Regions from separate parts of the Trichocoleus sp. AS-A1 genome, predicted to be linked through region 4. Evidence: predicted binding sites of a transcription regulator. Region 4 holds the regulator's gene; each other region holds the start of a gene.

Region 1 (7,838 bases), on a different contig from region 4:
GGGTAAATCTTCCACACATACTTCTATCCCACGCGGTAAATTACAAATTTGCAAGCTTATTTCAATCGAGCAATTAACACTCAACGGTCGAATAATATATACATCCTATTATAACAAATGCCAATAATTCAATAAAATTGTACGGCAAATACTTTACGTTATTTTATGGGTAAACAGTTATTTTGCATAAGATGCGATCAACAATTCAGATATTTTGCCCCGTTTTCTAGCATTGGAATTAATCATTCTGGAAGCTGATATCTCATAAATATTAAAATTGCTGTAAATTTCTCGGATAAACAGGCAGTCAGAATTAGAAAGCATCACTTTGACACCACGATTCGCAAGCTCTGCAAAGACATCCCTAAGCCGAATTTGGTCAGCTTCATTAAAAGAATTACGGCTATAGGCGGTAAAGTTACTAGTAGGGCTTAGAGGATAATAAGGTGGGTCAAAGAAAACAAAATCTTCAGCGGTCTTTGCAGATTGCAAGACAGCTTCAAAAGGTCTAACATCAATCAGGGCACTCTGAAGCGCAGCGGAAACTGCCCTAAGTAAAGCTGGATTACAAATCTTTGGATTTTTGTATTTCCCAATGGGAACATTAAATTCCCCTTTTGAGTTTTCTCGATATAATCCGTTAAAGCAAGTTTTGTTGAGGTAAATAAATCGAGCAGCTCTTTCTAGAGGGGTGTTAGGTTGCATCAATCGCACGCAGTAATAATACTCCTTACTATGATTCATTTGATGCTGGTGCAAGAATTCAATTAGCGGTTCTACTTCATCCCTTACACATCGGAAAACATTGACCAAATCGGCATTAATATCCGTCAAAATAGATACTTTTGGCAATAAATGAAAGAAAAGAGCGCCGCCACCCAAAAATGGCTCATAGTAAGTTGTAAATTTTGGGGGAAAATAGGGAATATATTGCTGAATTAGCTGGCTTTTACCACCAGCCCATTTTAGAAAAGGACGCGCTATTTCTTGTTGTGTCGTCTGAGTTGACATTGCTTCTAGCTATCTAAAAAAATTAAAGCGTTTGTAACAGTTGTTGTGGAAGTGGGGGGATATGATTTAATTTAGAATACCTAGCGGGTTCGACAAGAGGAAAAAAATGACTATCACCGCGACCAAAACACGCGATCGCTCTTATGAGTCCGTGTGTTATCGGGCAATGTGTTATGAGTCAATATGTCGCGGTTGCACAAATATAGTGGGTAGTAACCTGCTACCACCGGACGCTTGGTGAACCATCTCTCGACGAAACCCCATTTAGGGACGATGCCGAGCTTGTCGAACTCGCAGACAAATGTTACCAGTTAAGATGCAGTGACTTATCGCCGCTTTTTGTGTCGGCTACTTTAAATAATATGTTTGATGGCTTTTGGGAAAATATCTCTCGCTACCCCCGCTACTTTGTCACCATTATCCTAGGGGTATTCTTTTATACCTTTGGGTGGTTGAAACCGCTACTCCAAAATCGAACCAGCGCGATCGCTTTGATGGGCTTTCTGGTGGCAGCCTTAACTTTTATTACCCTAACCCTACGGGCGATGCTGGGAGTGAGTCCGATTTAGGTAGGATGAGTAAAAGCATTGCTCACACTGTCTTAAAGGCAGCAGATGATTATGGCTACAAGTCGCCGCGTTTCTCGCGTTGCCGCATTGATTAAACGCGAAATCAGCCAAATGCTGCTAACCGAAATCAAAGATGATCGCGTGGGTGCTGGCATGGTCAGCGTCACCGATGTGGATGTGTCAGGCGACCTACAACACGCTAAAATCTTCGTCAGCATCTATGGCACCGAGGAAGCAAAGGTAGAAACGATGGCTGGGTTAAGAGCAGCAACTGGCTTTGTCCGCAGCGAACTCGGTCAACGGTTGCGGCTGCGTCGGACACCAGAGTTACTGTTTCAGGAAGATCGTTCTCTGGAAAGGGGCGATCGCATTTTGTCTTTGTTGAATCAGCTTAATCAAGACCGTCCGGCGGCGAGAGTGGAAGAAGAAGACATCGTTGAGGCAGAAGATTGAAATCTGTGGCATTGCTGCCGGAGTGGGAATCGCTCTCTCTAGCAGAACAGGTAGCGCAAATGGTCGTGGTACGGGCGTCAGGCTACCTGTTCGACCACCAAATTCAGTATCCAGATTGGGAACCACCGGCGGCAGTTCTGCAACACTGGGTGCAGGATTTGGGCGTCGGGGGGGTCATTTTGTTGGGAGGCAGTGCTGGAGAATTAGCACTGCGATCGCAACAACTCCAAGATTGGGCAAAAACCCCCTTGCTGATCGCGGCTGATATTGAAGAAGGCGTCGGACAACGCTTTTCTGGGGCAACTTGGTTTCCGCCACCGATGGCAATCGGGGCAGTATTCCGGAAAGATGCCTCTCTTGCCTTGAAATACGCCGAACAAATGGGAGGCATCATCGCCTCGGAAGCCCTCGCGATTGGCATCAACTGGGTGCTTGCGCCGGTTGTGGATGTGAATAACAATCCTAATAATCCAGTGATTAACGTCCGGGCGTTTGGCGAAACCCCAGAGGAAGTGAGTCAACTAGCGTCTGCTTTCATCCGGGGGGCGAAAGCTTATCCGGTGTTAACGACTGCCAAGCATTTTCCCGGACATGGCGATACGGCGGTGGATTCCCATCTAGATTTGCCCGTCTTGCCCCATTCCCCGGCACGACTGGCTGAGATTGAGTTACTGCCGTTTCAAGAAGCAATCGGTACGGGTACAGCCTCCGGTGTAGATGCCGTAATGAGTGCCCATCTCCTGATCCCGGCTTGGGATGCCGAACGCCCTGCCACCCTTTCCCAACCGATTTTGACTCAACTGCTGCGGCAACAGCTGGGATTTGAGGGATTAATTGTTACCGATGCATTGGTGATGGGAGCGATCGCCAACCGCTATGGAGCAAATGAAGCTCCAGTCTTAGCTGTCGAAGCCGGTGCAGATATTTTGCTGATGCCAGTCGATCCTGCGGGTGCTATCCAAGCGGTGTGCGACGCGGTAGCACAGGGACGCATTTCAGAGGCGCGAATTCGTGCCTCTGTTGAGCGTATCTGGACAGCCAAGCGCCGAGTCCAACAAGGCACAGCACAGCCGCCTGTAGAGGCAAGGGCGCTCGCGCCTGAAGTCCAACCAGCGCCTTCACCATTCCCTCCCCATCTCCTCCAACTAGCTCAACCACACGCCCTCGCCACATCTGCCAACATCGTGCGAGAGGCGCTCGTCGTTCATGGCGAAATTCCTTTACTTCCCAGTCAGGGCAACTTACGCAACTTAATCGTGGTGGATGACACCCTGAATTGTGATTTTCTCGATAAACAAGCACCGGCTGTGGCTCTGCCAAAACAGCACGGTTATCAACTCCAACTACTCGATCCCCACACCACCTTAATTCCTGGCTGGGTCTTTTATCATAAATCGGGTTTAAATGCCCAACCGACCCTACTCCAGCTGTTCATCCGTGGGAATCCTTTCCGGGGCAGTGCTGGCTTGACACCGTTGGCTCAGGACTTGTTTAAAAAACTCTTAGGCAATGCCGAACTCCAAGCGCTAGTGATTTACGGCAGTCCTTATCTTCTGGAACAGTTTCTCCCACATCTGCCCCCACATATCCCTTGTGTGTTTTCTTACGGGCAGATGCCAGCGGCTCAGGCGATCGCCCTTGAAGTTTTGTTCGGTGCCCCAGCTCTAAGCATTTAGCAACTGTGCAACACATTGATTAATTTTGTTAATCAATGTCATAACCGTTATCACCGATTATTTACGGTGTCTTCAATTTGAAAATACAGGCTTAATTATAAATAGACCCGTTCTTCGACAATTTCATCAGCATAAGGATATATTTTTATGTCAAAGTTCCCTGACTTTTGAAATCCTTATTAAACGAATAAATTCATTTGTAACTTGATATACTGTTCAAAAATTATTTCCGCGCTAAGCAGTATTGGATTATATTAAGTTATAGTCGTAGCTCGTTAGTTTCGAGGCTGAGACCATGACTGCTGATATAATGCCGCCTAAATCATCTGTGCAATACTCCATCGACGTTCTTCAAGAAGAAGCCCGTCAATTGGTGGAGAAAGGAATTGTGACTCGTCAGCAACCCATCTACGTTCTGTGCCAGTACATCCCTGCACGGGAGTGGGTTTGTGTTGAGTGTGAATTAGAAAGATGCAATATCTTACTCCGCGATCGCATAGGCGATCTGATGGGGCAAGAACAATGGGAGAACGATTGATATTTTTTTACCTTTAAGACAATCCTAAAGTTCCACTGGAAACAGTGAAACTCAGGACAAGCTTGATTCCACGCTTGTCTCAACTTAAGGAAAGACTGCTTTTATTCTTTCACCTGTTGATTCTTAATTAGCCTGGTTTGGAGAATATTCTGATTCTTTCTAGTGCGAATAATTAAGTTCGCTTGTTAGACCTATCCAAAAAGTGAAGATGCCATTCTGAGCAAAACGTTGTGGAGCGTTGGCGTAACGTTGTCATCAACAATCGCGCTGCGATCGCGCAAATCTCTTTGTAGGATCTCTGCTCAAACCGAGATGCGTGACAACACTTCAACTCCTTCGTTTTGCTCAGCACAAACTTTCAGATAGGCTACTAGGAGCAAGCCTAATAAATGCTTTGATAAAGCTGCTAGCAATCCCCGACCTAAATCCCTGAGTTGGGGTCGCGCAGCTTTTCTAACTCAGTTCGCATTGCAGCAATTTGTGCAGTTAGCTCCTCTAGCTCCAATTGCATATCTGGCTGGGCAACCGTTGTCACCGGCGTTGTCGCAGGGCGGCTCGGAGTTCCAGAAGATTGTGTGCTAGCTGCATCATTGGCTTGCGCCATTAGAGAATTCAGGAAAGTGCGGGCTTCAAGCTCCGTAATCTCTCCTTTTTCTGCTAGCTGTTGAACCACCAGATTGACGTCTGACTTTAACAGCTCAAGATTTTGCTCTCGCTTTTGAGTGTCTTGTACGCTCTCAACTAGAGAAGCGGTTGCACCCAAAGTAACGCGAAATCCTTTTTGTACTAACTCCAGCAGATTATTAGAGTTCATTAGATAAATCAGTCAGATTGAATGAAGGTTAGACAGCCCTTAGCGATCGCTTTCGATAAATAACCGCTCGGCACCACTCACTTTTAAGTTTCTAGCTTTCGGCTTTCCGCCAAGCGAGTAAACAAACGCAGGATCTGGCGTCTTAATGCTACCATTTAGCACACACAAAGGGACATTTTGCAGACTTCTTAGGGTAGTAGCATCTGTCCTAAGAAAGAATCTAAAGAAACCATTTGCCCGCCCAGTTTTAGCCCATCTGTTCTAAATACTGATTAACATCCTCAATTAAGCGAGTGAGTTCTGCCTCCGTAGTCAGGCGAATGCGGTCATCTCGGAGGGAGATCAAAACTTTAGCGGCAAAGGGAGTCGGCCAGATATTAGGATTGCAGAAAATCTCTAGAAAGACATCCCCCGTGTATCGATATTCCATTGGTTTTTGGGGATTGGTTTTGCCGCCGCCACCTGCAATGACTTTGAGACTCTGCATCAACTGAGCGATCGCGCCTTGTAAATCTTGGGCTGCCTGGGGCGTAAAGCTGAAGGAAACAGAACCTTCAACCAAGTTGAGGATGAGTTTTGAAGAAGACATGAGCAATCAAGAGTTTTGAATTGTGAATCAACTTATCACTCATAACTTAGAACAGACAGCATTTACAAGAGGATAGATGCAAGGTGAAGCCACAAGCTTTAGACTGAATGCCATAGAACTCTAAATGGCGAGTGAGGAAAATTCTGTGGTAGCAGATAACCGCTCGGCAGTGCGTAAGGTTTTAATCATTACCCTACTGCTCAACCTGTTCGTAATGACGTTGAAGGCAGTGCTGGGGTCGTGGACGGGTTCTCTCAGCTTGCTAGCGGATGCCTTGCATAGCGTTACCGATAGCGCCAACAACATTTTGGGATTAATTGCCAGCCGATTTTCTTCACCTCAACCCGATCGGGATCATCCTTACGGACACCAGAAATTTGAAGGTGTGGGAGCGTTAGGAATTGCCGCCTTCTTAGGAATTGCCTGCTTTGAAATTCTGCAAGGGGCAATTGAGCGAATTCTCAGCGGCGGTGGTAAACCCGTCATCATTTCCCCCTCAGAGCTGTGGTTGCTGCTGATTGTGCTGGGCGTGAATATTTTTGTCACGTTCTACGAACGCCATGTTGGGCAGCAGGTAGGCAGCCCCATTTTGATTGCAGATGCCCAGCACACCATGAGCGATGTCTGGGTGACAATTGCTGTTTTGGGTGGGTTGATTGGCGTCTGGCAAGGACAGGTATTGAATCTGCCGCAACTTCAGTGGTTGGATATTATTCTCTCCTTTCCCGTTGCCTTGTTAGTGTTTCGCAGTGGTTGGAACGTGATTAAAGATAATTTGCCCTGGCTAGTCGATGAGATGGCGATCGCGCCCGAAGCCATTCATGGGATCGTCATCCAAGTTCCAGGAGTGATTAATTGTCACGAAATTGCTTCTAGAGGCGTTGTTGGGCGTCAGGTATTCATCGAAATGCACTTGATTGTAGACGTCACCGATGTAGAAACTGCCCACCAAATTACAGAAGAAGTCGAGAACCGCCTAAAAGAAAGATTTAGCCCCGTCCGAATTTTGATTCACATCGAGCCACCTGCTTACCAATCCGATCAAATTACCTACGAAGCAGAATCAAAATCTAGGTAGTTTTCCACAGATGAGGGGACTTTTCCACAGAATTTTACGAGTTTTCCACAAAAGTTAAAGAAAACATAATTTATTTCAAAATCCAGTTGAACCGCTCTTTCAAGCCAAAAAGAGACAGAGTGAAAGCTCTGTCTCTTAAACTTTGCGTACCTTGGCGCTAACCTTTGGGTACCTTTGCGTTAAAAATTCTTACTACTTTATTATTCCCACTCGATAGTTCCAGGTGGCTTAGAAGTAATATCGTAAACCACTCGATTCACACCCCGAACTTCATTCACAATTCGGGTGGAAATCGTTTCCAACAAATCGTAGGGAACACGCGCCCAGTCTGCCGTCATGCCATCTTCGCTAGAAACAAAGCGCAAGACAATCGGGTAAGCGTAGGTGCGCTGATCGCCCATTACGCCTACGCTGCGGATCGGCAGCAACACGGCAAAAGCTTGCCAGAAGTCGTGGTACATCCCCTGGCGATTAATTTCCTGACGAACAATTAAGTCAGCATCCCGCAGGATATTTAACCGTTCTGCCGTCACTTCGCCTAAAATGCGAATCGCCAGTCCGGGACCAGGGAAGGGTTGCCGTTGTACAATTTCCTCTGGCAATCCAATCGAGCGACCGACTTTTCGCACTTCATCTTTGAACAATTTTCGTAAAGGTTCGATCAACTTGAAGCGCAAATCTTTGGGCAAGCCGCCGACGTTGTGATGACTCTTAATTTTCACTGCCACCCGTTCGCCACTTTTGGGATCGACGTTCGTGTCGGCTGATTCAATCACGTCGGGGTAGAGAGTACCTTGGGCAAGGTAGTCAAAGGGGCCAAGGCGTCGAGATTCTTCTTCAAATACGCGGATAAATTCGTGCCCGATGCGGCGACGCTTTTCTTCAGGATCGCTAATTCCTTCAATTTGATTGAGGAAGCGATCGCGTGCTTGCACATACTCGACAGAAATGTGAAATTGCTCGTGGAACAGCTTCACCAACCGTTCTGGTTCATACTTACGCATGAAGCCTTGGTCGATAAATACGCACGTCAGTTGGTCGCCAATTGCCTTGTGCAGCAAAAAGGCAAGCGTGGAAGAATCAACGCCGCCAGAAAGTGCTAGCAACACC
Region 2 (7,838 bases), on a different contig from region 4:
TTCAGGTAAGAGGTTGATATCTGTAGTAGCCCAACGCACTCCATTAGTTACCGTAGGCTGCATAGGAGAACTCCTTTTCATTAGCTGTATATATAGTAGTATCCCTATTAAAGAACCCGGTTTCTCTTCTGAAACCGGGTTCTTTGATGAAATGTAGCAGTAGTTATTCGCTAATAGCTACCTGCACTTTATCTTCCACCACTCTTACAGGAAAAGTAGGAACGCTTACGGTTTCATCGTCTAAGCATTCTCCGGTGAGCAAGTTAAAATTTTGCTTGTAGATAGGGGATGCAACTTTGGGAATGCCATTGCGATCGCCTAAAATTCCCCGCGATAGGACAAAGGCTTTACTAAAGGGATCGTAATTGCCTAGCGCAAATACATCAGTTTCTTGTCCCACACGGAAAATTGCCACCTGTTGATCTTCAACTAAAGCGCAAACTCCAGTGTTGGGCGCGATCGCTGACAGCGGACAAATATCAACCCATGTAGAAATTGTCTGACGAATCGGTAATGCTTGAACCATTTTCTTTTCCTATTGATTAACGGATTGGTGTAGCCTAGCTTGAAAAATTCAACACATTGCAGCAAGTCAAACTAACTCAAAAACTCGCTCTTTGGTTATTTGAACCGTACTGCATAGTTCGCTTAACACAGGTTCCAAATACAGCACGGCTGCAATGTTATTTCTGCCTGATTCCTGCTGCTTACGCCTAATTTCTTCTAGGTCAACGGAATGTTTCTTGACACGAAACATTCCTATATACTTCCACCTAGCTCGATGTAGCTTGAGGAACACTGGAATAGCACCTCCTTGTTGGCAGAGTATCTCAGCTTTCTGTTTTACTTTTGGTGAATCTTCTACCAAAACTTCATCAGGAGCTTTTGAGTCCAGGGTAGGCTTAAAACATCCACACACAATCTTTCCAGCACGCTGAGGAAGATAAGTTTGGAGTTCTCCACCCAATGCAGAATGAATTTGATAGCGTGTGTATGTTTTTCCTACTTGAAATAACATCAGTTTTTTTAAACTGTAGGTAATGCACCAGAGCAACAGTCAGCTTATTCGGAAATACCAACTAAAACCTTCTCGTGGTCATAAGCTGGACGTTTTTGCCCCCGTTCCTCTACATGAACTAAACCAGGATCGGGTTGGTCAGAATTGACAAAGTGACGGAATCGCTTCACTTTTTCTGGATCTTCAATTGTGGCTTTCCACTCACACTGATAGGTATTGACAAGATGCTGCATTTCTGATTCTAATTCAGCACAAATGCCCAGAGAATCTTCAATAACTACCTGCTTCAGGTACTCGATGCCTCCTTCCAGCTTATTGAACCAAGTTGCAGTGCGTTCTAGTCGATTCGCGGTGCGAATATAGAACATCAAGAACCGATCCAAATATTTAATCAGCGTTTCCTTGTCAATATCTGTTGCTAACAAAACTGCGTGTTGTGGCTTCATTCCACCATTGCCACATACATACAAATTCCAGCCATTTTCGGTAGCAATGATCCCAAAATCCTTGCTTTGAGCTTCAGCACACTCGCGGGTACAACCGGATACTGCTGATTTTAATTTGTGGGGCGCTCGCAAGCCTCGATATCGCAGTTCGATTTCAATCGCCAAACTGGTTGAATCCTGCACCCCAAAGCGGCACCAGGTGCTACCTACACAAGATTTGACCGTGCGGAGTGCCTTCCCATAAGCGTGTCCCGATTCAAATCCAGCATCTATCAGTCGCTGCCAAATTTGGGGTAATTGATCTACCCGCGCACCTAATAAATCGATCCGTTGTCCACCTGTAATTTTGGTATAAAGACCAAAATCTTTAGCAACTTCTCCCAACACAATCAGCTGATCTGGTGTTAGTTCACCACCGGGAACTCTGGGGATTACTGAATAAGTTCCATCCTTCTGAATGTTTGCCAGGTAATAATCATTGGTATCCTGCAACCCCACATGCGGCATTTCTAAAATATACTCGTTCCACGTTGAAGCGAGAATAGAAGCTACAGCAGGCTTACAAATTTCACACCCCTTCCCTTTTCCATGTTTTTGAATTAAATCTTCAAAAGTCAGGATTTTTTGAGAACGCACCAAGTGATAAAGTTCCTGACGGGAATAGGCGAAGTGTTCGCAGAGATGATTTTTTACTTCTATCCCTGCTTTCTTCATCTCAGCTTTGAGAATATCTGTTACCAGTGGTACGCAACCGCCGCAACCTGTGCCGGCTTGAGTGCATTTCTTTACACTGGCAATATCAGTGAGTTGCCCTTCTTGGATGGCACTACAAATTTGCTCTTTGCTAACATTATTGCAAGAGCAAATTTGGGCAGTATCTGGTAAACTCTCCACACCCATACCGACTGTAACAGACTTGCCTTCGCGGGGTGGCATCAGCAAATCTTCTGGATGAGGCGGGAGCGCGATCGCATTCTGCACAAATTGCAGCAGCGTACCGTAAGCTGCTGCATCTCCTACCAGAATTCCACCTAAAAGATGGCTACCATCTTCATTTAAAACCAGTTTTTTGTAAACACCCTGGATGGTATCAGTAACGGCAATTTCTTTAGCGCCGGGAGATTTGGCAAAGGCATCCCCGAAACTGGCAACATCCACTCCCAACAGTTTGAGCTTGGTGGACATATCCGCGCCAGTAAAGCTGCTCGTCCCTGTTTTGCTCAGGATATCTGCCGCTACGCTTGCCATTGTATAGCCAGGAGCGACTAAGCCGTAGATACGATTTTGATAGAGGGCGCATTCTCCAATGGCATAAATATTTGGATCTGAAGTTTGGCAAGAATCGTTGATAACGATCCCGCCGCGATCGCCTACTGCTAATCCACATCCTCTCGCGATTTCATCGCGAGGGCGGATTCCCGCAGAAAAGACAATCATATCTGTCTCTAACTCTTCACCATCAGCAAAGGTCATTTTAGTAACCTTGCCATCAATGCTGACAATTTCCGTTGTAGATTTACTGGTATGAATTGAAACCCCAAGTTCTTCTATCTTGTTGCGAAGGATGCTGCCACCGACATCATCAATTTGTAGTGGCATTAATCTGGGTGCGAACTCAACAACATGGGTTTTTAAACCCATATTTTTGAGAGCGTTCGCACATTCCAAACCTAATAATCCACCCCCAACGACGACACCAGTTTGGCAATTTTTCGCATAGGATGACATTGCCTCAAGGTTATCTATTGTCCGGTAGACAAAATTACCTTTCGCATCATTCCCTTTAATTGGCGGTACAAAAGGATAGGAGCCTGTTGCTAGAACAATTTTGTCATAGGCGATTGTTATACCATTCGCTGATGTAACTGTTTTTTCTTCCCGGTTAATCGCAACTGCCTTATCACCGATATGAATCTCAACTCCATTTTCTTGGTACAAACCTGGTTGAACTAATGATAAATCTGCCGCAGTTTTGCCCGAAAAGAAGCTACTCAAATTAACCCGATCGTAAGCAACACGCGGCTCTTCGCAAAATGCGATCAAGTTCCATTCCTGCGCCGCTCCCTTGGCGATTATCAGTTCTAGAAACTTGTGTCCTACCATACCGTTGCCAATAACAATAAGATTCTTTTTGCCGGTCATGCAGTTTTATAACGCCTATTTTTACAATCTTCTTAATTAGTCGTATAAAAAATTTCAAAGTAAGTTTGTAAAAATTGTTACACTAAACTGTTTGGCTATGCAGTGTGCGAATGATCCCGATTGTGTTTTTGCATGAGGAGGAAAAACTTTATACCAATGTGGGTCAACTGAGCAGCGATACTCATTTCAAATTTGTTTGTAGAACCCCGCATTCAGCATCAAACTATTGGGGCAATGCCTACACAAGGCTAAGTTAATTTTTCCCCGATTTCAGGCAAAAGTTTTACCGATGTAGCTTCTAACTGAAGCAGGGTGGGCATTGCCCACCCTGCTCAACGAAAATGTGAGTTAAGTGTTTTATTCTTCTTTTGGGCCAAAAACCATTTGTAGAAGCACTGGCTGACCGTCGGCGCGGTGATATTTATCTGCCCAATCCCGGATGACCATATCCAGTTCTTGCATGGCTGCCTCAATGCGATCCGGTGGAATATCGAGTTCCTCTAGTATTCGCATCACATTTAGCTGTCGGTCTGCCCAATCTTTCATCAGTCGGAAGTACCGGGCAGTATCCTCAATCATGATATAAGTGCGTTCTTCGTCCTCAGCGGGTGAGTAGGAAGCACGGGTGAGGGCGTAGAAGGGCAATCCCCAAGGAGAATCAATTCGCGTTACCGTACCGGAATAGATTAAGCGCCGCTTGATGTGTTCGGCGAATGCTTCGCTTAAAGGAATGCGGCGTTCTTCTGGCAAGTCTTCCTGGGAACGACTGTGGAGAAATTCAATTAATTCTAGAAACTGAAAAGCGTTGATTAGCTGGGCATCCGGCAGATTATTTGGCAGTTTTTCCTCAAGGTATCGCTTTTCGTCAGCGGTCAGGTTGGTGCTATAGATGCGCGATCGCCCCGGTTGCCACGGAAACTGCTCCATCCAAACATAGGGAAACTGAATTAAATACCGAGGTTCTTGGGAACCCAGCATCTTCAGCAGTTTCCCTTCGGTCAGCGCTTGCCGAACTTCCTCGACGATGACTTTGACTCGCTTCGGCTCAATGTGGTGCAGGTGCCCCGTCATCCGGATATTTTGACCCTGCTCCAAATAAGTCATGTAAATCGCACACTTTGCTGCCGTGGCAGCAGCATCCAGGAAGGCTCCGTGTCGGTGCCCGCCGGTTCTCATCGCACTAAAGGCCAGATAAAACATGATCTGATCCATTGCACCGGGGCTAAGGCTTTTGATCAGATCCAGGTCGTTGCTCATATCAGGGGTGATCGCATCGCAAGGGGACAAAACACTGGTTCCTTGGTGAAAATGGTGAAAAGCTTATGTTTCCACATTCGCAGTGAGTTCAATTCACTCGCTGAAACTATTGAACTCTAGGCACCCCGATAGCATGAACGTAAATAATCTCTAATTATAGAAAAGGACGGCCTAATATATAGCTTTTGTCAGGGAATAAATTCTCCGTGACCGGAAAAATTAGAAAAATAGTGCCCCAAGTACACCGGCACAAACCCGCTAGAGCTTAGTTTGCTGCCTTCAAATGAGCTTTCATCGACCTCAGTCGCAAGGTGAAAAGCGGATCGATGACTTGTTCAGATTTGGCTAAATAGAGGATAATTCTAGACGATAGAGATATATTCGGGCGAAAACGCATCTCGGCGTCCGGTTCCTTTATCCGGAGACGGTTCATTTCTAGGTTTCATGGATACGGCTAGCTCGGAAGACGTGGATGGCAGTTGCTTGGCAGAGGCGGACTCGATCCCTAAGAAATTACCTGAAGAGATTGATAGTAAGCTCAACAACATGATAGAGGTGTAAGGGCGCATAGCAGATGTCCGTGTCAGGGTTATAGTCCCTGATACGGAGTTCTTGATCGTTAACCAGGAAAAATTTCGGTTAGAGCTTAGTTGGTTCCGATCGAGTTCTGCTTTTTTTTGAGGTTAGAGGTACGATGCCTAAGGCTCAAAAATGGGTGCGATCGCACCCAGGAGCGATAATTTTTTCCACAATCAACCATTTGCCCGATTGATTGAGATATCCCCGCACACAGAGCATCTGCCGATCGAGGCAGGTTTGGAGTTCTCGGTCTACTTCTGGGCGCAAGGCGATCGCTATCCAGGTTTGCTCTTCCCCAGCAGCTGGCTCCTTTAAAGTAAAGGTGTAATCTTGCTCGGCATGGCGCTTGAATACACCACAGAAGAGTGCTGAGTTTGAAGCGGATTCTTCAAGGCTTCCCCCAACCTCTTCCCCATCTCTCTGTTTTGTAAAGGGTGAGGGATTGCCTATATATTTTGAATTCTGTGGCGTCTGGGGTTCGAGGTAAGGGCAGTTGCCATTGGAGGGATAGGTGTCAGGGCGATCCAAGTAATCCCGTTGCTTGTGCAGCCAGTCGGTGCGATCGCGCGGTAAATTGAACAGCGGGAAAATTGCTGCTGGCGATCGCTCATCTTGTAACAATGCTTCTTGCAGGACTCGGACAGGTAAATCTCTGGGTTGACAACTTCGCTGCACGCAAAGCGCCGCCGCCATTCCCGCCGCCTGACCAATATTCATGACGATGGGCTGTAACCGGGTGGAACCGTTGGCAATATGGGAGACGGAGATATTTTTTTCGCAAACCAGCAGTCCATCCACAGACTCTGGAATTAGACAAGTGTAGGGAAGGGTGAAAGGAGTGCCAGTCCAGCGTCCACCCCAGCGAATTGATTTTGGTTTAACAAGAAAGTTGTAGTTAGGGTAATGGTGGTCGTTGGGGTAGTTGCCGAGGGCGATCGCATTCACCTCCCCAGTCGCATCCACAGGTAGGGGTGCAACCTTTCCCCCCGCCACTGGCAAGATATCCTGCTCTCGCACGGTCGCGAGTCCCACAAGGCGTCTACTTTCCCGATAGTAAGGGTGTAGCGCATAACCACCGCCACCGAGAGAGTTTTGAGTTTTGATTGAGTTTTGATTGAGTTTGGGAGTCAAGCGTGAGGGAAAGATTTGAGTCGCTAAGCCGTAACGCCGCCCCAGCTTAGATTGAATAAAGCGGACAAAGCTTTGAGTGTGCCACAGACTCTCTTGAAGAAATTGATGCCACGCCGCCTCCGACTCTATCAGACGCCCCACTCCTTCCCCATAGTCATTGCCGCATAGGGGCCAATTGATCATGAAAAGATTCCCCGGTAAACGCCCATAATTGAGAAACTTCTCCCAACCGTAGCGATCCCAGCTACCTTGGAAGGATGAAGGAGGAAGGATAAAAGATGAAGGAGGAGGGGGAATTTCCGGCGCACTTGCTTCCTCACCAAAATCTTGCATAATTGCCACCCAAGTGGGAGCCTGCACTGGGTATCGCTGAGTCAATTCATTGTAAGAAACAGGCGCACTGGGTTCTCCAAACTCCGATTGCAATTCCCATCCCCAGCGGTAGGGCACAGATGCTAGAGGCAACAAGTCTCCCAGTTCGGTGCCATCTAGGGTGATTTTGGATTGAACGGTGAAATCGGCAAATCGAACCCCAAGGATGCGATCGCCTGTTCGCAAAACCTCTAAGGGCACTTGCCCCGCAACCCAGTCTAGATTTGGCAATTCTCGTACCCAATCGGCAAATATTTGGGCACCAATCCGGGGATCGTAACTAAACAGACTCACCCAACTATTGTTTAAGCCCCCCATCTGCCGAGAACGCAATTCCCCTAAAAACTCACCCCAAAGCCCCGTCTGAAAGGCAGCAAGTTCATTACCATCTGGGGCAGCAACCCCCGCTGAGGTGAGCATTCCCCCCAGCCAGGTAAATTCACTCACCAGCATTGTCTTGGCACCGCGACGGGCAGCTTGTATCGCAGCTGCGGTTCCTCCCGTTCCGCCTCCCACAACCAAGACATCTACTTCTATTAATTCATTCATCAGCAATTCCGTTTCAGAATAGACAATCGATCGCGAACAATAGACAATTAGCTATAAACAATCGGCTATCGAAAGTATAAAGTCCATCGTTTAAGGAAAAGCATGAAAGCACAAGTATTCAGAGGCGTCAATCAGCTCAGTTACGAAGAAGTGCCGACGCCGGAAATTGCACCCGATGAAGTGCTGGTACAAGTAAAGGTTGTGGGATTGTGTCAGTCTGACATCAAGAAAATTCGCTATCCTCTCTACCAGCCACCGCGCATTTTTGGTCATGAAACTGCTGGAGTAATTACTTCTGTAGGAAGTGAAGTGACTGGCTGGCAGATTGGGCAGCGAGTTGTGGT
Region 3 (7,838 bases), on a different contig from region 4:
AGCAAGAATTTCATTGACGATGTCAAAGACAAGGTAAAAGCAACTGCCAATAAGAATGCCGACCGAGTCGAGGAAGGAACGGATGGGCATGGGAATCTCATTGAGCGTAAAGCCAACAGAGATGCAGCGCGAATTGAGAAAAGAGCAGATGAAGATGCGGCTCGGACTAAGGAAGCAGTAGACAACACAAAAGGTCTTGTTGAACAGGCTGTTGATAGCATCAAAGATGCCTTTGGTAACTAGAGAATAGTTATTAGGTCAATGTACATTATTCCGTTCATTTAAACCTGAAGGATGGATGTACATTGATTGGCTGTTTGCAATTCTACTTCGGCAAGAGAAATAAAAATAAAGAAACGAAACACAAGCTTACTCGCCGCTATCCCTGTCTTGTCACTCTCTGAAAACAAAAATTTAAGACGATTTTTTAACTCTGACTGGAATTGGGTTTATCGCTTTATTTTCTAATATTCTAGATATAGTTATTGCGTAAAACTAAAATGCTTGTGTGGGAAGGGTTACATCTTTTCATCTGAGAATAATGATGGAAGAACGATAGAGTTTTAAGCCGTGTTCTTCAACTTTTTCGGGGTCGTCAGCGTTTCGTGGAAGTTTCGCAAAATTGGCGATCGCAACTGCATCATCAATCGCTCTGTTTACGGTTGTGTCGTTCGTTCTTGAGGGTTTAGTTTGCTTGACAATGTGGACATTGCATCGTGCTTCAATTGTGCAATGCCCAAATCAATTATCCAGTCAGAACTTCACAAGGGCGAAAAGTCGTCTCGATCGCCCCAGCCATTTGTACAAATACTTGTCCTACAGTGGAATCTGGGTGAGTCAGCGTCAAAGGCGTTCCCGTATCTCCGCCCATGCAAATACTAGGGTCAATCGGAACCTGTCCTAGTAAAGGGGCATGGAGTTCTGCCGATAGCTGCTGCCCTCCACCACTCCCAAAAATCGGAGTGCGATCGCCACAATGACCACAGATTAAATAGCTCATATTTTCGATAATGCCAAGCACGGGAATGCCGACACGACGAAACATATGGACACTGCGACGCACATCCGAAACCGCAACTTGTTGGGGAGTCGTCACCAAAATTACGCCACAAATCGGACTTTCTTGCACAATCGTAATTTGAGCATCGCCTGTACCAGGGGGCAAATCAATCAGCAGGTAATCCAATTCTCCCCATTCCACCTCCTGAATAAACTGAGTCACAATTTTGTGCAGGACGGGGCCGCGCCAAGCTAGGGGATGATCGGGTTCTGCCAGCAGTCCTACTGACATGACTTTGATACCGTGGGCTTCTAGGGGTAGAAACTTTTGACCGTTAGGTGTATCAATCACCTTGACATCTGCCTGTCCCAATCCCAACATCTGGGGGACGTTGGGGCCATAGACATCTGCATCGAGTAGGCCCACCTTCGCCCCCTGTAAACTCAAAGCGGCGGCTAAATTAACCGATGTTGTGGATTTGCCTACACCCCCCTTGCCACTGGAAATTGCCAACGTCGTTCTGACACCAGGAATGGTACAAATTTGGATATAGATTTTCTTGCACCAAGTTACAGGCGAAAGTGCCGATTGAATTTCGGCTTGTAGGTGATGCTGATGTTTCCCCACATACAGGCGTAGATAAATATAGTCATCCACAACCCGCAGATTCCGCACCATCCCTAAGCTAACGATGTCGTTTTTGAGGATGGGTTCAATCACCTGTTTGAGATACTGGATAACTTCTCGTTGCCGAGATTCCGTTACTGGATCGGGAGGAGTGGCAATTTCCTCTGTATGAGTTTGGCGGAAGGGAGATTGATGGCTAGGCATTAGATGTCTCTGGCGTGGACTCTTGGATTTTCTGAATTGCTCGTTGTGCGTAAATACACACATCTTTGTCTGGATCGTCCAGAGATTGCTGGAGTGCATTCAGGGCGGTTGGGTTTTCTAGGATACCGAGTGCGATCGCTGCATCTCGACGCACATCCGAGTATTCATCTGCCAACGCTTTCACTAAAGCAGGTAGGGTTTGGTCAGTTGGTGTTTTCTGCAAAGCCTGAAGTGTAAACTTCCGCACCTGCCAATGCTCATCTGCCAAAGCCGTTTCTAAAGCCGGAACTGCCGCAAAATCAGCGTGGAGTGCCAACGATTTTGCCGCATTGCGTCGCACCTGCCAATCCGTATCCTCAGTGAGTGCTTGACACAGACTGGGAACTACTTCTGCATCTGCTAAATGTCCTAAGGTTAGGGCAGCAGAACGCCGCACGTTCTCATCGGGGTCGGACATTAAGGCGATCGCTTCTTGACAGCGTTCCACCTGATTGAGATAGCGTAGCGTTGTCACTGCCGCTTCCCGTAACTCAGCATTTTCCGACTCAAAGAACGGCAGCACGTAGGGCAAAGACTGAGCATCGTGAATCTTCCGCAACAGAATTAACACATTCAGTTGCATATTCACGTCATCTCGATGCAGGGCATCTAGCAGCAGCAACAGGTGATCGGGGATAACTAATTCACCCAAGGCAGATAGCGCTTCTTCCCGAATCTCCTCATCAGTTGAAGCCAGACATTCCACTAAAGCCGGAACCGCCTTGGGGTTTGCTAGCTCCCACAGTGCCGTCACCGCAAGCTTTTGCACAGCCATGCTCTCATCTTGCAATGCTGTAATCAAGGGTTCCAGAGCATCCTCATCGCCCAAATGTTGCAACATTTTGACGGCAACTAGGCGATCGCTGCCGTCGGGCGATCGCAGCATTTCCAACCATTGGTTCAATTCAGTATCCACAGACATCTTCACTCCTCTATCGCAACAAAAAGGGAATTTGTACTGTAATCGCGTTGGTGGGACATTCCTTCTCGCAAGGCAAGCAAAACCAGCACTCGTCGTACTTCATATAGGCTTTGCCTGTTTCTGGGTTCTTCGCTAACACATCCAGCGGACATACTTCAATGCAAGCTGTACACTTTTCTAAGCATTTCGATTCATCGACGATTACGGGTACATCAACCCGTTGCGTTGTTAAAGCCATAACTCTCACTCTGGTTGCTAAATGAACTTACCGCAGCGTGGCGGAAATAACTATCCAGTTGAAAAACAGCTAAAAAGCTTACTCGACAGTCTTTCTTTCCTTCTGCCTTCTGCCTCCTACCTCCTACCTTCTGCCTCCTGCCTTCTGCCTCTTGCCTTCTTCCACTTACCGCACCGCCACATCATAAACTTCTCGTTCAATATCAACGTCCACAACATAAGGCTCAACTGGACGCTTGAACAAAACCATCTCGCCTGACTCTTCTTTCTTAAGATTGACGTGGCAGAACCATTCTTCATTGTTCTTTTCGGGATAATCCACTCGGTAATGGTACAGTCCCCAACGGCTTTCCCGACGATACAGTGAGGCGCGTGCTGCCATCTCAGCACAATCGCGAATAAAGTGAACCTCCATGCAGCGCATCAGTTCATGGGGGTCGCGTGCGCCCATCATCTCTAGGGTTTCGTGATAGCGCACAAAGTTCCTCAGCCCAATTTCCATCTTGTGGTCTACTTTGGGAGGCTGGAGATAGTCATTGACCAACCGCCGTAATTTGTACTCCACCTGCGTATGTGGCACGCCATTCGGGTTGTTCAACGGAGCATAAATTCGTTGTTTTTCCGCCTCTAAAACATCAGGATCGGGTTCAATATGCTCCAAACCTTCGATATAATCCACAGCATTCGTACCTGCCAACCGACCAAATACAAACGCTCCAATCATGTAGTTGTGGGGGACACTTGCCATGTCGCCTGCGGCATACAACCCCGGCACCGTCGTCTCTGCCTTCTCGTTGACCCAGACTCCAGAAGCACTGTGACCGCTACACAAGCCAATCTCAGAGATATTCATCTCCACGCCATGCGTGCGGTAATTTTCGCCTCTCCCTTCATGGAACCGTCCTCGGCTGGGGCGTTCATTCGACCACAGAATCGACTCAATTTCGGAAATAGTGTCTTCATCTAAATGGGTCATCTTCAGTTGAACCGGACCTTTACCAGAGTTCAACTCCTTCCAGATTTCTAGCATCATCTGACCGCTCCAGTAGTCGCAACTGATAAAGCGGTGCCCTTCTGCATTGGCGGTGTAAGCTCCAAACGGACTAGCGACATAGGCGCAGGCGGGGCCGTTATAGTCTTTCATCAGAGGGTTGATTTGAAAACACTCGATATTCGTGAGTTCTGCGCCTGCGTGATACGCCATTGAATAGCCGTCACCAGCATTGGTGGGGTTTTCGTAGGTGCCGTAGAGATAGCCAGAGGCAGGTAAACCTAATCGTCCACAAGCTCCTGTACACAAAACGACTGCTTTTGCCTGAATTACGACAAAATCGCCGTTTCGCACGTCAAACCCTACTGCTCCAATAGCGCGTCCGTCTTTGACTAGAACACGAGTTGCCATCACCCGATTCGTGACTTTGGCTTTGTGGCGCTTTACCTGTCGGGTCAAAATTTGTTTCAGGTCTTTTCCTTCTGGCATCGGGAGCACATATTTACCGACGCGATGCACTTGCTTCAGGTCGTAATTGCCGTGAATGTCTTTTTGGAACTTGACACCCCAGCTTTCCAGTTCTTGAATGACTTCAAAGCCAAGTTTCCCGGTTTGGTAGACGGCTTTTTGGTTCACAATGCCATCGTTGGAAATCGTAATTTCGCGAACATATTGCTCTGGGGTAGAATTACCAGGAATGACGGCTGTATTGACCCCATCCATACCCATTGCGATCGCCCCACTGCGACGGATATTCGCTTTTTCTAAAATCAGCACTTCTCCGTCAGGATTTGCCTGTTTTGCTTTGATGGCTGCCATCGTTCCCGCAGTACCACCACCGATGACAAGAACATCGGTCTTCATCCATTGAGTATCCACTCTTAACTCCTCTTCAGTTAGCAAAAACTTTTATAACTTTGTACGAATAAATTCACTAAGTCCGCTTTTTTACCTTTTTTTATATTAGAGAAGAGAATTAAAAGTTACAAGCTTTTTTGTGACCAAAAATACCATCTATTCATTCGCGTTTTTTATGATCTTATAAATTAGCTTTATTCATTCATTAAGCTGTAAAATAAAAATTTCAATTTGGGGGGTTAGAGAACGTGGAGGTTTATCAAGTTAAAGTATTTCTGGAGGTGGCTAGGCACCTCAGTTTTACTGAAGCTGCTGATGCTCTAAATCTGACTCAGCCTGCGGTCAGCGCCAAAATAAAATCCCTGGAAACTGAACTAGGAACTGACCTGTTTTATCGTCTTGGTCGTAAGATTCAGCTAACCGAGGTGGGACAGTTTTTATTGGAGGAAGGGCCAAGACTGATTGAGGTTGAAAATCAATTGTTTGCCAAAGTCGAAGAAATCAAAAAAGGCAAATTTGGCAATCTCAAAATCGGCTGCACAGCCGCGATCGCTAATGGATGGCTACCTGAAATTCTCTTCCAGTACCGTCACCAGTATCCTGGGATTCAAACTCAGTGTGTCGTATTTGATTCGGCTGAATTTCTCTATCGAGCTATTACCAGCAGTCAGATTGATATAGGATTTTCAGATATTAGTTTTGCAGAATTTTCTGAAATTTCAGCAACCCCAATTGCTCCCATTCACTATTCTTTAGTGGTTGCGGCGAACCATCCTTTAGCGAATCAAAGCTGGTTGAGCTTAAAAGAACTGCAAAAAGAGCGATGGGTCATGCTAAATACTGGCTCCCCTAGCCGTTTAGTGTTTGAATCTCGGCTAACTGAATTAGGGATAAATTTTTCGGATTTCGCTCAAGTTGAAACTGTTGATACTCTCAGTTTGATGCGAACCTATATGATGCAGGGTGATTATTTAGGATTTGCTTCTAACTTTGAATTTAAGTCTGAATGTCAATCGGGAATGCTTGTTGCAATTCCCCTGCAAGAATTTGCCTTATCCGGTAATGTTTTCCTAGTGTTACCCAAACGATTAAGCCAATCTGCGATCGCCTCCGGTAGCACGCAAAGCGCGATCGCAGACTCATCCTCGCAAAATCGGCGATCGCGCAACTCAAACCCGATGCAAAAATTCATGGCTCTGGTTGAGAATTGTCAAGAGCAACAGCAAACGTCTGTTTGTCCTCATTCAACCCCAGTACGTTTGCGATCGCCTAACCTAATCATTCGTTCCAACTCCCTGCAACATCCTGAGACAATTGATTTAGCGATCGGGATTCAAAACAGCACGATTCCAACAGTAACGGCGGGCTTAGTGATTCAGCGCTTAGGCTTGCTAGAACACTTCTTACCCAAAGAAGGGCGATACAGTTCCACGCAGTATCGCATTCATTGGTGCGATTTTTCCACAGGAGCGCCGATTATTCAAGGATTGCACGCCGGGAAACTAGATATTGGTGTTCTAGGGGATTATCCCTTGTTACTGAGTGCTATCCAGCAAAATAATTCCGGTAGTGAAACTCGACAGACGCGCCTGGTTAGCTTTGTTTCAACGAATCCCGATGGTTCCTGTAATGCCGTAATTGTTCCCAATAAGTCCAAACTGCAAAGTATCGAAGACTTACGAGGAGGTGTGATTGCGGTTCCTTTCAGTTCTTCGGCACATGGGATGGTGATGCGATCGCTCAATTCTGCGAACTTACTTAACGAGGTTAGGCTTGCTTCCCTAGAGAACTCCAACATTACTCAGCCCTTTGGTTATTCCATTCAAGCAGATGGGTATGCCCACTTTGCTCCCTTTCACGATATTGCCTATCGTCAAGGCAAGTTTCGTTATTTACCAGGTGACAATTTGAATATGTTACCGGCTTTTCATGGTGTGGTAGTGAGTGCAGAGTTAGCAGAACAGTATCCGGAAGTTGTAATCGCTTACTTAAAAGCCTTAAGCGCCGCCCAATATTGGTATACTATTACGCCCTCAGCGCTTTCTCTGATCAGCCAGTGGACAAACCTGGATGCCGAAATCGTCTCCCAAATTCTCAGCAATGTCTATCACCAGAATCAACCTGGGCGTTTTTTCTGCGAGATGATGATTCGTCCGGACTGGATTGCCCAACACATTGCTCAACTCCGTGTGGTTCCCGGAAATGAAGAACTAGAGACAATTAACCTCGATCGCTGGATTCAAACCGAATTTCTCCATCAATCTCAGAACTTAAGTAGTTGGTAAAAGGGACAACAAAGGACACGCCAAGCCGCTATCGAAAGCCACACACTTGGGCTGTACGAGCAGTACAAATATGGTTTGCTTCAATCAACCCAACTCCATACTCTTGAGAGTTTCTTCGCGAATCAATTCAAAGACTTGCCGATTGAGATTTACAAAATCTGGTGAAAGCATCGTATCTATATGGCGGGGTCGATCGAGATTCACCACAACTGTTTCTTTGATATGCCCTGGACGAACGCCCATAACCAGAATGCGATCGCTCAAAAAGATGGCTTCTTCAATATCGTGGGTGACAAAAATAACCGTGGATTTCAAATCGCTCCAAATGTTCAGCAGCAACTCCTGCATCATGTGCCGAGTCTGAGCATCCAAGGCTGCAAACGGTTCATCCATCAACAATACTGAGGGTGAATTTACAAGTGCCCGCACAATGCTTGCACGTTGTTGCATTCCTCCTGATAGCTGATGAGGATAAGAATGACGATGCTTATACAAGCCGACTCGGTCTAAGTAATCATTTACCAATTCAGTCCGTTCTGCTCTGGAAATACCCTGAATTTTTAAACCAAATTCCACGTTCTCAAAGGTGGTCTTCCAGGGTAGGAGCGAGTATTGCTGAAAGACAAATCCGCGATCTGCCCCGGGTTTTTCGACGAGTTGTTCATCCACCAATAC
Region 4 (7,838 bases):
GCGAGGAAATTCCCAAATCGGACAATTCCTTTGCGATCGCCCAGTGCTTGATGCAACGCCATTCCTAGGGTAATTCCCACATCTTCATTGGTATGGTGGTCATCAATTTCCAAGTCTCCCGTCGCGGCTACATCCAAATCAATCAGGCTGTGAGAGGCGATTTGATGCAGCATATGGTCTAAAAACGGAATGCCAGTTTTTGCATTGCAAGTGCCATTCCCGTCTAATTTGACGGTGACGATAACATCCGTTTCGCCCGTCTTGCGGGGAACCCTTGCCATCCGAGGAGACAAAAGCTGTTCAATGCTTGGAGAAGGTGTAAATTGGCGATCGCGTGCCTGCATCGCAGATGCTCACTCAAGAAAATAAAGTTAAGTTTATTATCCTACTTTACTGAGCATCTGGGAGACGCGAAAGCCTTTAAAATGCAAAATTAAAAATTAAAAATTAGCAGAATCTTTGCTTTTTAATTTTTAATTTTTAATGTTTGATTCTTTTTACATCCCCATAATCTCGTATCCCGCATCGACATACAGCACCTGACCTGTAATGCCACTTGCCAAATCGCTACACAAGAAAGCAGCCGCATTTCCCACTTCTTTCTGAGTTACAGTGCGTCGCAGCGGTGCCACTTCCTCAACGTGATGGATCATATCCAGAATGCCACCTACCGCCGACGATGCCAAAGTGCGGATAGGACCTGCCGAAATTGCATTCACGCGAATATTCTGTGGACCTAATTCAGATGCCAGGTAACGGACACTCATTTCCAATCCAGACTTGGCAATTCCCATTACGTTGTAGTTGGGGATCACCTTAACGCCGCCTAGATAAGTCAGCGTGACAATACTGCCGCCTTCTGTCATCAGTGGTTTTGCTGACCCGGCAAGTTGCACCAGCGAATAGGTACTAATTTCTAGAGCTTGGGTGAAGCCAGCGCGGGTAGTGTTGCTAAAATCACCTGATAAATCTTCCTTGTTCGCAAAGGCAAGACAATGGATCAGGATGTCTAGCTTACCCCACTTATCGCGGATGGCGTCAAATGTAGACTGAATTTGGGTCTCATTCTGGACATCGCAGGGTAAAAACAAGCTGGGGTTGAGGGGTTCTACCAACTCTGCCACTTTTTTTTCAAAGCGACCCCGGTCGTCTGGCAGGTAAGTCACTCCTAGATTCGCACCCGCTTGGTGCAGTTGCTGAGCAATCCCCCAGGCGATCGATCGGTTGTTGGCAATGCCGGTGACAAGGGCGTTTTTTCCGGTTAAATCTAGCATAAATGTCGATTTTGAAGGCAATATTAGAGGATATCCGATTTAGGGGAGTATTCAAGATCGCGATCGCCCGGAGCAAGGCTGTCTAGTACGGGTAAGGAGCGTGCCTCCTTACTCACCATGCATCCCACCCGATAGCGCAGATACTGTCAAGATATCAACATTTTCCGTCATAATCTTACTTGCCTTGAGCAGGGAGAGAACTAAAGAAGGTAGCCGGGGAAACTACTTTAAAATTTTGTATCAAATAGCACAAAAACCGCTTGGAAGTCAGTTTATCTGTGTCTAATGTCAGAAAACTCTCATAGTTGTTTTGCTATGGTTAAAGTTCCTCCGACAGAAAGTTGCAGAAGTCTGTAGGGCAGCATTTAGGAAAAAGGAAGTGGCAGTGACGCAAGATAGACCGCTAGCAGCTGTGTTCCGTCAACTGGGAGGTGGGGCGTTTCCACCCGTGGTGGAAACTTTTGAGCGGGGCAAGACGATCTTTTTCCCAGGAGACCCGGCTGAACGGGTATACTTTTTGCTCAAAGGTGCAGTAAAGCTGTCTCGCGTGTATGAAGCTGGGGAAGAAATTACCGTGGCGTTGCTGCGAGAAAACAGCGTTTTTGGAGTACTGTCCTTAATTACAGGGCATCGTTCGGATCGGTTTTATCACGCTGTAGCATTTACGCCAGTGGAGCTGCTTTCGGCACCGATCGATCAGGTAGAGCAATCGCTCAAGGATAATCCGGAGCTATCGATGTTGATGCTGCAAGGGCTTTCTTCGCGCATTTTGCAAACAGAAATGATGATTGAGACATTAGCTCACCGAGATATGGGATCGCGCTTGGTGAGTTTTCTATTGATTCTGTGCCGTGATTTTGGCGTTCCTACCGCCAATGGAATTACGATCGATCTGAAGCTTTCTCATCAAGCGATCGCAGAAGCAATCGGCTCCACCAGGGTAACTGTCACCCGCTTACTGGGAGATTTGCGGGAGGAAAAAATGATTTCTATCCACAAGAAAAAAATTACGGTACACAACCCAGTTACACTGAGTCAGCAGTTTACTTGAAAACAGCTAGAGGCTCTCGTCAGGTTGTAGGTTAGGTTGTTGGTTAAAACGGCATGGTAGCGCGAGCAGGTTATCCAGTTTTAACATTTAGTCGGGAGTTGAGTTAAAAGGTGTCAGGTTTTAAGCGGATAGTTTTCAACCTTGCAACCTTTAACCTTTCCGATTTCACCTTCGATCTTTAATTCCTGTTAACCCTTTCTCTAGCCTGCGATGCGATAGGCTGTAACTGGAATGACTGTAGCAGACAATGACCGACAGTGCGCTCTTCCTGATTTTGTCTATTTTAGTGTTGGGAAGCGTCATCGCAACGGTAGGCGATCGCATTGGCACGCGCGTGGGAAAAGCACGCCTGTCGTTGTTCAATCTGCGTCCCCGCAAAACAGCTGTTTTAGTAACGATTCTAACGGGACTAACGATTTCTGCCTCAACACTGACAATCATCTTTGCGACAAGCGAACAATTGCGGATTGGAGTTTTTAGACTCCAAGAAGTGCAGAAAAAACTCAAGACAGCCAGTAAGGATATTGCCAAAGCGAACGAGCAGAAACGGAAAACCGAAAGCGAACTTGCTAAAACCGCCGCCCAAAAAGAGCAAGTCGAGAAGGAACTCGCTCAAGCTCGCACCCAGCAATCTGTCGCTCAGCAGCGCTTAGATGCGATTAATCGATCTTTGGCAGCTGCGCTGGCTAAACAAGGCCAGACGGAGGCGCAACTAAATCAAACTCAAAGCGAACTGAGTCGGGTCGCCAGCAGCTTTCAGCAAACCCAAAAACAGCTGACCTCTGTCTCTGGGCAAGCGAAGACGCTACGTTCGGAAATCCAACAACTTCAAGCAGAACGCCAAGAATTGCTCCAGCAGCGAAATCAAGTCAGAGCTGAAATTACTGAATTCAAAGCGAAAGTGACTCAGCGCGACCAAAAAATTGCCCAGCAAGACCGAGCAATTAGCCAACGCGATGAGCAAATTCTCAAGCGGGATCAAGCCCTTGTGGAACTTGATGAGAAACTTGCTGCCTTTCGGAAGAGCCTGAGCGATCGCGATGAGCAAATTGCCCAGCGAGACAAAGCCTTATCTCTACTTGATAACAAAATTTCTCAACGAGATGAGGTGATTGCCCAGCGAGAAAATCGCCTTAAAGAACTCGAAAAACAACAAGCTTCCCTAGAGCAGGAAGTGGCAACCTTAGAACAGTATTACCAGTCTTATCAAACTTTGCGTCAGGGTAGTCTGGCTCTGCTGCGCGGTCAGGTTCTGGCGGCTGGCGTTTTTCGTATTGTCGAGCCAGCCGCAGCCCGACAGGTCATTGAGCAGCTATTACGGGAAGCGAATCGGACAGCGATTAAAGCGACCCAACCCGGTCTCAACAAGGTGGCGAACGAACGGGTCGTGCAAATTACAGAGGCACAGGTCGAGCAACTGATCAACCAGATTCAGGATGGTCGAAACTATGTAGTCCGAGTTTTTTCGGCTGGTAACTATGTCCAGGGAGAAAAGCAGGTACAAGTCTTTGCAGACGCCGCACCCAATCAAGTTGTATTCCGCACTGGTGAAGTCGTAGCAACGACATCTGCCGATCCTTCAAACATGACCGACCAACAAATTCGGCAGCGGATTGACCTGCTGCTTGGAGCATCCCAGTTCCGAGCCACTCGCGCGGGGATTTTAGGAGATACAGTTCAGGTTGGGGACAATCGAATTGTTAGCTTGATTCGGTTTATCGAGCAGTTGAAAAAGCACAATAAGCCGATTTCTCTGAAAGCGGTCGTGGCAGAGGACGCCTATATTGCCGGACCCATGAAATTAAATTTGGAGGCAGTTGAAGACGGAGAAGTTGTGGTGAGGATGTAATTTATTAGTCATTAGTGATGAGATGATGACTAATGGCAATTAACCATTCGTAAATTAGCAATTAGCCAATTCAGATGATTTTAGGGTTCGATCCAGGGCGCGATAAGTGTGGTTTAGCCGTAGTGGGGAAAGACAATTCTCTGCATTACCACGAGGTTGTACCGGCAGAAACAGCGATCGCAACGATCCTTGACTTATGTGAAGAGTACCCGATTGATACTCTGGTGATGGGAGATCAAACCACTTCCAAAAGTTGGAAAAAGAAACTTCAGCAATTCCCAACGTCGGTGCCAATTGTCCTGGTAGATGAGCGCTACAGTACATTGGAAGCACGCGATCGCTATTGGCAAATGTACCCTCCCCAAGGTTTAGGACGCCTGATTCCCCAAGGGATGCGGAGTCTACCCCGACCAATCGATGACATTGTTGCCATCCTCCTCATCGAAAGATACATGAAGCAACGAGAGACGAGGAACTAGGAAACTCTGTCATTCTTAACTTTCTTAATTTAAACTGAACTCAAAACTCAAAACTTTTAAAGTTCCGCCCGGATCGTAAACGCATAGTCCCCTCCAGGCTCTAGCTGGTAATCTTTCTGTTCTAAAAATCGACCCAGAGGTTCCTGAATTAAAGCGCGTCCCAAAGAAGGTGTCACCGACAATTGACCCTGTCGGAAACACCACTGGAACTGCCATTCATATTCTGCCGCCGTGACTTCCCCTGCTAGAAAGCCCCGTTGCCAGGAAAGATGGGTAATTCGGACGTGGGCAGTAGTTTGAGGTAAACGCTTAGAACTCACAATCGCTGTGCCGATCAAATACCTTCATTCAGCAACAATACTAAACTTATTGCGATCGCCTTCGAGATAACATCATTCTCACAGCTGATACTGAGCTGGCACGAACCGAGTAAAAATATCCCTCTGGATATGGAAAGTGCCAGACTAGATCGGTATTGACTAGGATGAAAGAAGAGTAACATCTGAGCAAAAAAGGTGCAATTTTGAGTCGTTTATCGTCTGACCGAACCCCAAATGCCAGCCAGTTCCCTTCACAAACCCCGGACGCGACAGATTTGGATCGGGAACTAGATAACGCCATTTTGAGCTTTGATGACATCCAAGCAGAACTGAATTACAAAAAGGCGCAAAATGCTCTGCGAGACTTGGTAGATAACCTGGATCTCACTCCTCAAGAGCGGACGGGACTGGAATCCGAGATTAATGATTTGGCAACGATGCTGGAGAAGTTAGATCGATCGGTCGTCCAGATTGCCGCCTTTGGGATGGTGGGACGGGGTAAATCTTCAGTACTAAACGCCTTATTAGGTCAGAACGTGTTTGAAACGGGACCACTTCATGGCGTCACCCGCACCCATCAAGGTGCCAGATGGCAACTGACTCAGGAGAATGAGGCGGGAAGCGTCAGCGATATCCTACGAGTCACGCTGCCGAGTGCGGGCAATTCCCAAATCGAGCTAATTGACACCCCTGGAATTGACGAAGTAGACGGAGAAACCCGCGAAACCTTAGCCAGACAAGTTGCCAGACAAGCAGACTTGCTGCTGTTTGTCATTTCGGGCGACATGAACAAGGTGGAATACGAGGCGCTCTCACAATTGCGGGAAGTCGGTAAACCGATGTTGCTGGTATTTAACAAAATTGACCAGTATCCGGATGCCGACCGGATGGCGATTTACCGCAAAATCCGGGATGAACGGGTGCGGGAATTGCTCTCACCAGATGAAATTGTGATGGTCGCCGCCTCTCCCCTGGTGGCGCAGGCGGTTCGCCGTCCTGACGGAACGAGGGCAGTGCAGCGGCGACCGGGAACGCCGCAAGTTCTGGATTTGAAGCTGAAAATTCTGGAAATTTTACACCGGGAAGGCAAGGCTCTGGTAGCGCTCAACACCATGCTGTATGCCGATGATGTGAACGAACAGATGATTGCTAGGAAGATGCAGATTCGTGATGAAAGTGCGAATCAGATTATCTGGAAAGGGGTGATGACGAAGGCAGTTGCGATCGCCCTCAACCCGGTCACGGTTGTCGATCTCCTCAGCGGTGCCGTCATCGACGTGGCAATGATTCTCACTTTATCTAAACTCTACGGCATCCCCATGACCCAGCCTGGAGCGGTGGGACTGCTACAAAAAATTGCCATCAGTATGGGCGGAATTAGCGCTAGCGAACTTTTGGCAACTTTGGGACTGAGTTCCCTGAAAAGTCTCTTAGGACTCTCCGCACCCGCAACGGGTGGGGTGTCTTTAGGTCCCTATCTATCAGTTGCCGTGACTCAGGCAGGTGTTTCTGGGGTTTCTTCTTACGGGATTGGACAAGTCACTAAAACTTACTTGGCGAACGGCGCTTCCTGGGGTCCCGATGGCCCAAAAGCCGTGGTAAGTCGCATTCTGACTTCGCTGGATGAAGCCTCAATTTTGAATCGGATTAAGAATGAGTTGAGTGCAAAGTTAGTGAATTAAAACAAGCGATCGCTTGTTTTTAAAAAGAGCGATCGCTTGTTTTTTTATTACTTAAAATTTATCTAACTCGATTTACAAACTAATCGATCAGCGCAACTGATCGATTAGTTTATTTGGCTCGAATATTTTTATAATAAAGGACTTGTTTTGTATATATTAAAGCCATAATATAGTAATTTTATTTGTCTAACTACATAATAGTTTAGTTGGAGTGCAGAGGACATTGTCCTCTGCACGAGTTCCAAAAAGAATCTACTAAAACAGTAAAAATTAGGATAGAAGAATTCCAAATAAGTTGCCAACTTTCTCTTTGTTCGCGCTTTTTGCGTCTAAAGCGTAGCGGTTCGCTTAAAAAGCAATGTCTAGCAATTAAGTAAAGCTGTAGATTCAGTTTCCGAATGAAGCGATCGCGTGTTTTTTTAGAATCCTTAAGATTTCCGGAAAGCTATTGGAAGATTGTGCGATCGCTTTAATACCTTACCCCTACTTGCTGATTATAGACAGCGCAGGCAATTTTTTTAGCTAAGCATACAAAATAAAAAAGCTCGGCAACTTTAGAAGAAACCGATTTTCTAATATAACAATTGACTGGAATTGCAGCCTTTTCACTTGTAGCGTTTGCGCTATGAGGCGCTAGATGCTTGGGCAAGGTAATTACATTGTTTCTGTAGCGGACACTGAACACAGCGAGGATTTCTAGCTGTGCAAACTGCCGCCCCAAAGTCCAAAAGCGCTAAGTTCCAGGTTCCCACTTGCGTTGTCGGTGCTGCCTGTTCTGCCGCCTCCCAGAGCAGTCGATCCCGCCCTTTCACTCGACCGCCCTGCAATCCGAAAAAGCGCTCCAAGATGCGGGCAACGTTGGTATCGAGTACGGCGAGAGGTTGTCCAAAGGCATTGGCACAGATAGACCGCGCCGTGTATTTCCCGACTCCGGGAAGCAAGAGCAACTCGGTTTCGCGATTGGGGATGTTTCCTGCATACTGCGCGAGGATAAGTTGCATTGACTGGTACAGTCGCTCACCTCGAAAGGAAAGCCCCAGCGGTTGCAAGAGACTGGTAACTTCTTCCACTGATGCGGCGGCAAGGTCGTGCAGCGTCGGGTATCGCTCGATAAACGCCTGGTAGATGGGCGCGACTAATGCCGCATTGGTTTTTTGCAGCAAGAATTCTGCCACGAAGATGG

The links. Region 4 encodes NtcA, which controls nitrogen genes in cyanobacteria. Its sites were predicted from a motif close to TTTGTANNNNNNNNTACAAA; they were not measured.
Region 1: the regulator NtcA is predicted to act here: its motif matches at 3,906-3,925, upstream of NC994_RS16260 (DUF4327 family protein).
Region 2: the regulator NtcA is predicted to act here: its motif matches at 3,671-3,690, upstream of nirB (nitrite reductase large subunit NirB).
Region 3: the regulator NtcA is predicted to act here: its motif matches at 5,015-5,034, upstream of NC994_RS09685 (fumarate reductase/succinate dehydrogenase flavoprotein subunit).

What each region holds. Positions count from the first base shown of each region.
Region 1 is NZ_JAMPKG010000020.1:3,163-11,000, reverse strand. Features, by position in the region: gene NC994_RS16290 (SOS response-associated peptidase) at 1-19, opposite strand, end outside; gene NC994_RS16285 (DNA adenine methylase) at 178-1,011, opposite strand; gene NC994_RS16280 (hypothetical protein) at 1,118-1,252, shown strand; gene NC994_RS16275 (DUF751 family protein) at 1,374-1,580, shown strand; gene rbfA (30S ribosome-binding factor RbfA) at 1,632-2,033, shown strand; gene NC994_RS16265 (glycoside hydrolase family 3 N-terminal domain-containing protein) at 2,039-3,709, shown strand; gene NC994_RS16260 (DUF4327 family protein) at 4,005-4,247, shown strand; gene NC994_RS16255 (hypothetical protein) at 4,669-5,061, opposite strand; gene NC994_RS16250 (hypothetical protein) at 5,309-5,650, opposite strand; gene NC994_RS16245 (cation diffusion facilitator family transporter) at 5,796-6,728, shown strand; gene guaA (glutamine-hydrolyzing GMP synthase) at 6,929-7,838, opposite strand, start outside.
Region 2 is NZ_JAMPKG010000004.1:17,891-25,728, reverse strand. Features, by position in the region: partial or broken gene NC994_RS04490 (Uma2 family endonuclease) at 1-63, opposite strand, end outside; gene nirD (nitrite reductase small subunit NirD) at 164-526, opposite strand; gene NC994_RS04480 (hypothetical protein) at 593-1,018, opposite strand; gene nirB (nitrite reductase large subunit NirB) at 1,063-3,606, opposite strand; gene hetR (heterocyst differentiation master regulator HetR) at 3,964-4,863, opposite strand; gene NC994_RS04465 (hypothetical protein) at 5,226-5,432, opposite strand; gene NC994_RS04460 (FAD-dependent oxidoreductase) at 5,569-7,497, opposite strand; gene NC994_RS04455 (zinc-dependent dehydrogenase) at 7,597-7,838, shown strand, end outside.
Region 3 is NZ_JAMPKG010000010.1:30,937-38,774, reverse strand. Features, by position in the region: gene NC994_RS09705 (hypothetical protein) at 1-243, shown strand, start outside; gene NC994_RS09700 (Mrp/NBP35 family ATP-binding protein) at 746-1,831, opposite strand; gene NC994_RS09695 (HEAT repeat domain-containing protein) at 1,824-2,792, opposite strand; gene NC994_RS09690 (ferredoxin family protein) at 2,803-3,030, opposite strand; gene NC994_RS09685 (fumarate reductase/succinate dehydrogenase flavoprotein subunit) at 3,196-4,899, opposite strand; gene NC994_RS09680 (LysR substrate-binding domain-containing protein) at 5,127-7,163, shown strand; gene NC994_RS09675 (ATP-binding cassette domain-containing protein) at 7,248-7,838, opposite strand, start outside.
Region 4 is NZ_JAMPKG010000029.1:66,425-74,262, reverse strand. Features, by position in the region: gene hisB (imidazoleglycerol-phosphate dehydratase HisB) at 1-344, opposite strand, end outside; gene fabI (enoyl-ACP reductase FabI) at 498-1,274, opposite strand; gene ntcA (global nitrogen regulator NtcA) at 1,654-2,325, shown strand; gene NC994_RS20440 (DUF3084 domain-containing protein) at 2,573-4,174, shown strand; gene NC994_RS20435 (pre-16S rRNA-processing nuclease YqgF) at 4,249-4,653, shown strand; gene NC994_RS20430 (DUF3146 family protein) at 4,710-4,973, opposite strand; gene NC994_RS20425 (GTP-binding protein) at 5,249-6,655, shown strand; gene NC994_RS20420 (A/G-specific adenine glycosylase) at 7,279-7,838, opposite strand, start outside.